4 regions of the Paenibacillus xinjiangensis genome follow, and region 4 is predicted to be linked to each of the others. Evidence: riboswitches for the same ligand, from Rfam matches in the RefSeq annotation. Region 4 holds a riboswitch; each other region holds the start of a gene.
What was found. Region 4 has a riboswitch for cyclic di-AMP ahead of AC6ESP_RS22275 (C40 family peptidase). Riboswitches for the same ligand answer to the same signal wherever they lie in the genome.

Region 1 (2,199 bases), on a different contig from region 4:
CACGAGTGAGATCAAGCACATATACAGCAGACTGACGAGAGATAACACATTGGCTGTTTGCTTCTGACTGGCGACCTCTGTTTCATAGGCAGCTGGTGCCTTGAATTCAGGCTTGTATTGTGTAACAACAGGTTTGCCGTCGACTAGCTCTGCACTTATCGTAAGCTCGAGTGCGGCGTCCGCAAGGGTATAGCCAGTGGGATGAATAACGAGCTCTCCATCATCGTTCACCCAACGCTCCTTCAGCTCGCTGATTCGGAAGCCTTTGGTGACAGCCAGCTGTTCTGCGGCCTGAAAGAGCTGCTCCTCCTGAACCGGCTCATCATTGCTGTTCATAAGATGCCACGCTACCACATTCCCATTAGTCATATGTACATAGACGAAAGCGGTACTGCCGTCTACAGCATCGACTTGAACCTGATACGTATCGTTAGGGAATTGCTTGCCGTATTGCTTCTCATAGGATTCGAGCAATTTCTCTTTGGACAGATAGCCTGTTGCTAAGCTGTCGGTCTGATAGACAGTGTAGGCAGATTTCGTATCCATTCCAAGCTGCTGCTTCGTGAACTGGAGGGCTTGTCCTTCGGCTGCGCTTTTATCGATGACTTTCATTGTACTGTCAATCGAAGCGGACTGCTGGAAGATCGGACCGACCTGTGTGAATACAAAAATAAGCGCACCTGCTATTGCGGCCCATAGGAAGCGTTTCCAGTCGTGGCGGGCAATTGAATCGACCATATTTCACCTCAATTTTGAATTGTAGATTTCTTACGCTGCCATGTAACCATACCATACAAAACCCTGTATTATCCAATCCAAGCGTCTGATTTACAACATCCAGTATTATGAAAACCAACGATTGTTTTCATAAAAACGAGAAATAACGATGTGCGAGAAGCGTTGGGCGCACTGTTGCATAAGGTTGACCATTTTTGAGCCAATATAGGCTTATTTATGCGGTATACTCGTTTTGTATTCCAGATGATTTAGCTTATAATCATAATCGTCATTGTTAATTGAATAAAAAAGCCGAATTTCCGTATGAAAACGGGGGAACCATAATGCTGACAGAAATGCCAGCAGTGGGGTGAATTTCAGGAAGAGCACGGGATGTGATCCGTAAGCTTCTTGAATAGGGCTGCCTGTCCAGGCCCGAATCCGTCAGCTAACCTCGTAGGCTTTGTGGAACAGGACTCATCGCATAAGGCATTGGGTTTCCAGTGCTTTTTTCTATGCCCAAAATTCGATTGACACCAGTTATTAGAGGAGAGCAGGGACTTATATTGATGAAACACTTAAATGTTCTAAAATGGTCTCCCCCGCGTATTCTCGTACTGGGCTTCGCGGTCATTATTCTGCTCGGTGCCACGCTGCTGTCGATGCCATTCGCATCAGCCGATGGATCGCGGCTCCGCTTCGTAGATGCTTTGTTCACAGCTACTTCAGCAACTTGTGTAACTGGGCTTGTTGTGGTGGATACAGGCACTTATTTCTCAAAAGCAGGGCAAATGATCATTATGGCTTTAATTCAAGTCGGCGGTGTCGGCTTCATGACGATGGGCACGCTGTTCGCTCTCGTGCTGCGCAAAAAAATCTCGCTCAAGGAGCGTCTTATCCTCCAAGAAGCGATGAATCAGTCCAGCATGGAAGGTATCGTTAGATTAATCCGTAAGGTTATCTTTTATTCTTTATCTATAGAACTGATCGGCGCGCTGCTGTTCGCTTCTCGCTTCGCAGTAGATATGCCGCTAGGCAAAGCGATTTATTTCGGAATTTTCCATTCGATCTCGCTATTCAACAATGCAGGCTTCGACATCTTTGGTGATTATCGCAGCCTAACGCTGTATGTAGATGATCCAATTGTCAATTTAACCGGTATACTGCTTATTATTTTGGGTGGACTAGGCTTCATCGTTCTGTCCGATTTACTCGAGTATCGCAGCAAGAGAAAACTGTCGCTGCATAGTAAAGTCGTTCTGTCCATGACAGGAGCACTTATTGCCGTAGGTGCAATCGTCATTTTCATATTCGAGTTCTCTAACAGCAAGACGTTAGGAGCGCTGAGCTGGGATGGCAAGATTATAGCTTCCATATTCCAGTCTGTCACTCCGAGAACGGCTGGAGCCAATACGCTTGATTACACAGCGCTTCGCCAAGCTACAGTATTCTTCACCATTATCCTCATGTTCATCGGCGCAT
Region 2 (2,199 bases), on a different contig from region 4:
CCTGAGGATTTGGCATGGATTGAGCGGCTATGTGCGCATGAGAAAGTGGTTGCTATTGGAGAGATTGGGCTCGATTATCACTGGGATACGTCACCGAAAGAGGTTCAACAGCGTGTATTCAGGGAGCAGATCAGGCTGGCCAAACGATTAAAGATGCCGATTGTGATTCATAATCGCGAGGCTCATGAAGATATCCTGAGGCTGTTGAAAGAGGAAAATGCGGCAGAGGTCGGAGGGGTTATGCATTGCTATTCCGGCAGCTGGGAAACAGCGAAACAATGCCTCGATATGAACTTCTATATTTCGTTCGGAGGACCCGTAACTTTTAAGAATGCGAAGGTGCCAAAAGAGGTGCTTGCGAAGGTTCCTCTGGACCGTTTATTAATCGAGACGGATTCCCCATATCTTACACCTCATCCATTTAGAGGGAAGAGAAATGAGACCTCCTATGTATCCCTTGTGGCAGAGGCCGCAGCTGAAATAACAGGAAAATCTAAGGATGAAATAGCTAAAATTACTAGCGAAAACGGTAAAAAATGTTTTGGTATTGTTTAATAACAGCTCAAAACGAGAGAAATAAAGACCTTTACAGCGATAAAACTAAACTTTGTCGCTGAAATTGGCTTTTTTTTGCATGTTAATCCTATAATTTCGCTAAAATCGTCTTTTATCTCATCTTTACAACTGACCGCGGTGGAAGGTATGATTCATTTCAGAGCTTTAAATTTTTGTATTGGATTTCCAGTTTACGCTTAATCTCAATTACTGAGAGCGGGGGAACCAGGCACTTAATTCGTGACAAGCCTAAGGCATCGCGGAGGGTGTTTTGAATTCTTCATAGGGGTGAATTACGCGGCCATTGCCATGAGCATTGAGTCCGTGGATAGGGTATCTCTCTTACCCGAACCCGACAGCTAACCTCGCAAGCGTGTTATAGAGAGCGATCAACCTCGTGCATTCATCATTCCTGAAGTCTATTAGACCATCCGGGAAGCCACGATACAGATCCTCTGTCGACGGCTTCTTTTTATTTTCGAATAATGCAGAAACGGTCGACATAGGGTAAATCTAGGAGGTTGCGAGGTAAGAAAATACTGGAGCGTGTTATGCACGCCAATATACTATAGTCGCGTCAGTTGTAATCATGCGTCACACTAGGCGGCGGGGCTATGAAGGAGGACCGATGAAGTGGGCATTATCCAAGCTAAGGAGACCCATGGGAAACGATCATCCAGCATGTCTTTCGCATTGCGATGGAAGCGTGAAAACTTGCGTTTGATTTTTCTGAGTGCAATTATCTCAATCGCTATGACTTTCATGTTTTTGGTGTTGTTGTACGGATCGTCTGAGAAGAGCGTATCCGTAGTAGTGAATGGACAAGAAACTGTTGTGAAAACAAAACAATGGGTCCTGCAACGCCTACTGGATGAACAAGCTATTACGGTTGGACCACATGACGAGGTTTCCGCACCTCTGAATGCATCCATCAAGGACGGAGACCGAGTGGAGATTAACTTCGCGGTTCCGGTTATCGTAACAGCTGATGGCAAGACATCAACGGTGTACACGACGGAGAAGACCGTGCAAGCGGCGATTGAGGAATTAAATATTCCTGTACGTGATCAAGATAAGGTATCGCCATCGCTTAGCACACTAGTCGCTGAGGACTTGAAGGTAACCGTCACTCGCGTTGACAAGAAGGTGTCTGAGAATGAGCGTACGACGCCGTTCTCTATCGTGAAGCAGCAAGATCCTACCCTGGAAGAGGGTAAGGAGAAGCTGGTGCAGACCGGTAAGGAAGGTCTCGTTGTTGAGCAAATCGAGGAGCGGTACGAGAACGGTGTACTCGTCTCTGAGAAAATTGTAAATAAGGTTGTGGAGACAAAGGCTGTTAATCAAGTGGTTGCCGTCGGAACGAAGAAGCCTGAACAGCTCGTGCAGGTACTCTCAAGCAGTAGTCCGAGTGTAGCAACCTACACGAAAAGCGGCGTTACGTTCAAAGCCAAAAAAGTGATTAAGAACGTTACTCTAACTGCCTATACAGCTGGTGTGCAATCTACCGGCAAGGATGAAGACCATCCTCAGTACGGTATTACCGCATCCGGTGCTAAAGTGCAGGAGGGGCGCACGATAGCTGTTGATCCGAAGGTTATTCCTATCGGCTGGTGGGTCTATATCGAAGGTATTGGATTCCGCCGA
Region 3 (2,199 bases), on a different contig from region 4:
CGTGTCTACCGTGGACACTTCAATGTTGTGAACAATGGCGTAATCTCCAACCTTCCCGCTGATGCTATTATTGAGGCACCAGGCTATGCAGACCGCAATGGCATCAGTATGCCGCATGTGGGTGAATTGCCGCTCGGCCCAGCAGCGGTGTGCAATGTCAGCATCTCGGTTCAGCGCCTTGCTGTAGAGGCTGCTGTGCATGGTGATGATCAGCTGCTTCGCCAGGCGATGATGATGGACCCGCTTGTCGGTGCTGTGTGCAATCCTAACGAAATATGGCAGATGGTCGATGAGATGCTCGTAGCTCAGGAGCAGTGGCTTCCACAATATGCAGAAGCCATTGCAGCTGCCAAAGAGCGTCTGACGACAGGTCCTCTGCTGCCGACAAGAGATTATGAAGGCGCAGCAAGGCTGAAGGTGAAGACAGTGGAAGAAATGCAGAGCAATCGCGATGAAGCGAATCGGAATAGCGGGGAATCTGACAAAGCGAAGCAGCGGCCTGCTGCTGTAACAGAATAATAATCCGTACAGACAAAAGCTGGGCAGCCGTTCACAAGTAGTGACGGTTACCCAGCTTTTGCCCTGTTCTAATATAAGGATAAGTAAAAAATAGAACGATTAATCAATACGACTTCATCTCTCATCTGCTCGGCTTGCTGATGCTGAGTAGGCAAGCTTCTTAAATAATGGATAGCATCGGCGAATAATTGGTGCAAATGCTTGTTTTTATGCTGTGTATGCTCCTCAGCTGGAGCTTCGGTCGCTGTGTTCTGGATGCTGCCGATGAAATGAGGCACGGCGGAGCTCCATGCTCCCCAATCGGAGGGACGTTCTTGCTCGGCGATAAATTGCTCGCCCCAGCCTACACCTTGATTCGATGTCACTCGCATGCAAGCTCTGCAGCCAGCTGCATCAATGTCCAAAGAAGGAATAATAAATAACTCAATATGGGTTACTTGCAGGGGAACCTGCTGCTGAGCATCGCTCAAGGATGCAGCATTGTGAGACGTTATCATATTATTCTCTCCTCATGTTCGCTTACGGAGTTAGCTGTCGGATTCGGGATAGAGAGCTTCCCTACCAGCACTTTGGGTAGTGCTGGATTCACCCCTTGCGTCAGATTTCCCTACAGATAAGGATTATCCTCCGCGTTGGTTCCCCCGCTTCTTGCATACAAGAATTCAGCGATTATTAAATAGCCAATTATGGCTTGCCGTCTATCTTAAACCGATACAAAAGTTTTGTAAACCTTAAATCTCTCGTTTTCAGCCTTTTTTTCGTCAAAAAGGATATTATATCGGTGTTTGTGCCAATAAAACCTGTATATTCGTGAGAATGCTCGCTTATGCTCAGGATTTACACTTTTTATGTAAAACGAAGAAATAAAGAGAAATTGAGAGTATTCTAGAGATAATTATTAGTGTAAGCGTTGTTAAACAAGCTGCATGCATCTTTTTTCGTCGTATTCGAGATGCGGCTTCGCTTTACATCAATTGGGGCATGGGAGTATGATTCGAAGCGTGGTTACGTTAAATGTTACCAATTGGGAAGGTGCGACACGCTGTCGCTGCCTCCAGCAATAGGGCTGAGTTTCCGTCTGAATGACGGAGAGCGGGGAAACCAGGCAGAGCAATCTGCATAGCGGATCCGAATTCGATGTGAGAGTCGAGGACGGTTGCCGCGGGGGTGAATCTTGGACCGGGGAACCATGGATTTCCGGCCAAGTAGGGCGACTCTCACCGTCCGAATCCGACAGCTAACCTCGTAAGCCTAGATGGAGAGAGGAATGATGAAGCTAGTAATGGATGAATAGGAGCCACATCTGTGGTTTTATCGCGGCTATGCATGAAGACTTGCTGCTGCCGCGCAGCATAACAGATTTATCGCTGAGTCCCGCTGGATGCGGGAACGGGGGAACCAACCGAGCGAGCATGTCTTGCTCATGGGGTGAATCGCTTGGCTTGCAGCCAAGCGTAGGGCGACTCTCACGCCCGAATCCGACAGCTAACCTCGTAAGCGTTATTGAGAGAGGCGACATTCGTCGCGAGCCAATCCGATTATGGGGTTGTTCAGCAATACGTCGATATAAGATGCAGCACAGTCTTATTGTCAGGCATATCGCTGGACGCTGAACGTCGCCACGCCGTCATAGGACGGTGATAACGATGATTAGCTAGACTCATGACAGAAGAAGCCGCG
Region 4 (2,199 bases):
TGCAGCAGAGCTTCCGTAATTTCGGCTGGATCGCCGTAGAGCACGTGAAGCTCTTTGCCCGCCACTGCATATTCATGCAGCAGCGCAGCAGCCTGGCGGATGAAATTCCGCCCGCTATGGGTGTGCAATCGACCGCCTCCGGCTAACTGCGGATCGATAATCAGAAGATGAATACCGACATCTTTCTGTTTTTTTATATAATCAAATGCGCGCATATGGTTTGAACGTAGATCTTTGCGGTGAATAAATAAGTACATGGCAGGCGCTCCCCCTTAGACGTGAGAAAACAGCAAAGCCGCATGTGGTTTGTCATAACAGAGACAAACAACTGCGGCTTTGCTGAAAAAGTCATTCCTCGCTTCGGTGAGGAAGTGAGGTGCTGGCTTTATTTTTCGTCAGCATATTTGTCAAATGTGGATTGGTCCATGACGCGACGAGCGTTCATGTACCGAGTTTCGTAATAGGAATCGCTAAGCTTGCTGATAATAACACCCTTGCTGGAAGAAGCGTGTGCAAACTTACCGTCGCCTACATAGATGCCGACATGGGAAACGCCTTTGCCACTTGTGTTGAAGAACACAAGATCGCCAGCTACCAGATCGCCTTTAGCGACTGCTTCACCGGTTTTGGATTGCGATGCAGAAGTACGTGGAAGATCAATGCCCATTTTGTCAAACACATAGGTTGTGAAACCTGAGCAATCGAAGCCTCTCGTTGTTGTGCCACCGCTTTGGTACGGAGTGCCGATTACATTATCGATGATTCCGTCCATTTTGGAGCCTGCAAAAACGCTGCCTGCTTGAAAAGCTAGCATTAACACAAGTCCGAATAGTATTGCTGTAACCTTTTTCAAAATGGTGAAACTCCTTCCAATGCCTACGAGGTTAGCTGTGGGGTTCGGTTGAAGGATCCCTATGATTTCTCAGGCGCCGATTAGAGCTTGGCTCGGACGTCGAAATCAATTCACCCAGAGTGGTTCCCCCGTTTCCAGTACAAGGAATTAGGCAAGCTTTGTTATGTACTCGATAACTATTCTGTTTTTTTTCTTGAACTCCTCCCCAAACTGGCAAATTCTAATAATTCTCATGTAACCTTTTGGCTGAAAGGAACGTTTATTATGATTTTTTGTATAAACATTTGAAAATTATAGGTCATTTAGACTAATGAAACGGATACTATTTACATTTATTATGTGAGGTATTTGTAGAATATGCAGATTATTCTCGCGAGAATGAACGGCTCTCACGCTCCTTAGAGAGAATAATGTGTAAAAGTGACAGGTTTAGAGACAAAAAACAGCCTTGCAGAGGATCCTCTACAAGGCTTGTTAGTCGTCATTCGGCATTAGGTCTGCTTAGATTGCAGGCACTCGTATTGCGCAGCTACCGTCCATACCTTCATCATACTGCGGATCAAGTTATAGCCTTGGTGAAGGATGAGTGCGAGCAGGCCGGCCCATACTAGCGAGATACTGGTGACGAATAGACTGATTCCGGCGCCAATAGCCCACATGAGCAATGAGATGGCTGCAAAAGGAAGGATATGCCGCATAGCAGTCCATAGCTTAGGGAGGATGCCTTCTCCTGTGATGGTGCCAAGCTGCATAGCGAGGAGCAGCAGGTGGAGCACCACGCCCCATAAGAGCCAACCGCCAGCGGCGGGCAGCAGCCCCAGTATAAGCTCCGTGATGGAGCTGCTCTGCAGCAGCGACTGCAGGGCTTTGGGCAGGAGCCACCAGGCAGGGGCGAGTACGAGCAAGGTTTTCAACCAATATAAGAGTGCGATCGGCCTGAATTTCTTGCGTATGCCTTGGATGAACTGCGTTCCTCCCGCATCAGTAGAGTGATGAAGGGAATAGTATAGGCCGGCATCGAACAGTGGCGTGAGCAATATTCGCGTAACGAGCAGCCCCCCCAGCAGCCAGATATACGGGGTAATAAGATCCGTCTTCAACAATTGGAATTGCGCTTCGTTGAAGAAGAGCCTGACAGCTGAAGGGGATTCAGGGAAACGTCTGAGCAGCGGCGTAACGATAGAATCAATGAATCGATATAAGAAGAATCCCCAGAGCAGCTGGTACAAGAAGAAGAGAATCACGATATAGAAATGCTTGACTGCAAGATGCCAGCCTTGCTTCATATAATGCTTCATGGTCATTGCCTCCTTACCACCCTAACATACCGAGCAGCCCTTCGATTA

Region 1: another riboswitch for cyclic di-AMP. It lies ahead of AC6ESP_RS03615 (TrkH family potassium uptake protein); the one in region 4 lies ahead of AC6ESP_RS22275 (C40 family peptidase).
Region 2: another riboswitch for cyclic di-AMP. It lies ahead of AC6ESP_RS24525 (resuscitation-promoting factor); the one in region 4 lies ahead of AC6ESP_RS22275 (C40 family peptidase).
Region 3: another riboswitch for cyclic di-AMP. It lies ahead of AC6ESP_RS00210 (hypothetical protein); the one in region 4 lies ahead of AC6ESP_RS22275 (C40 family peptidase).

What each region holds. Positions count from the first base shown of each region.
Region 1 covers NZ_JCAALS010000002.1:330,570-332,768, forward strand. Annotated here, with positions in the region: gene AC6ESP_RS03610 (CPBP family intramembrane glutamic endopeptidase) at 1-738, opposite strand, end outside; cyclic di-AMP (ydaO/yuaA leader) riboswitch at 1,018-1,195, shown strand; gene AC6ESP_RS03615 (TrkH family potassium uptake protein) at 1,287-2,199, shown strand, end outside.
Region 2 covers NZ_JCAALS010000031.1:10,444-12,642, forward strand. Annotated here, with positions in the region: gene AC6ESP_RS24520 (TatD family hydrolase) at 1-555, shown strand, start outside; cyclic di-AMP (ydaO/yuaA leader) riboswitch at 740-944, shown strand; gene AC6ESP_RS24525 (resuscitation-promoting factor) at 1,189-2,199, shown strand, end outside.
Region 3 covers NZ_JCAALS010000001.1:47,907-50,105, forward strand. Annotated here, with positions in the region: gene AC6ESP_RS00205 (alpha-glucosidase/alpha-galactosidase) at 1-519, shown strand, start outside; gene AC6ESP_RS00210 (hypothetical protein) at 588-1,016, opposite strand; cyclic di-AMP (ydaO/yuaA leader) riboswitch at 1,021-1,197, opposite strand; cyclic di-AMP (ydaO/yuaA leader) riboswitch at 1,574-1,786, shown strand; cyclic di-AMP (ydaO/yuaA leader) riboswitch at 1,875-2,034, shown strand; gene AC6ESP_RS00215 (hypothetical protein) at 2,023-2,160, shown strand.
Region 4 covers NZ_JCAALS010000025.1:60,086-62,284, forward strand. Annotated here, with positions in the region: gene AC6ESP_RS22270 (cryptochrome/photolyase family protein) at 1-257, opposite strand, end outside; gene AC6ESP_RS22275 (C40 family peptidase) at 386-856, opposite strand; cyclic di-AMP (ydaO/yuaA leader) riboswitch at 859-1,017, opposite strand; gene AC6ESP_RS22280 (hypothetical protein) at 1,345-2,151, opposite strand; gene AC6ESP_RS22285 (M1 family metallopeptidase) at 2,165-2,199, opposite strand, start outside.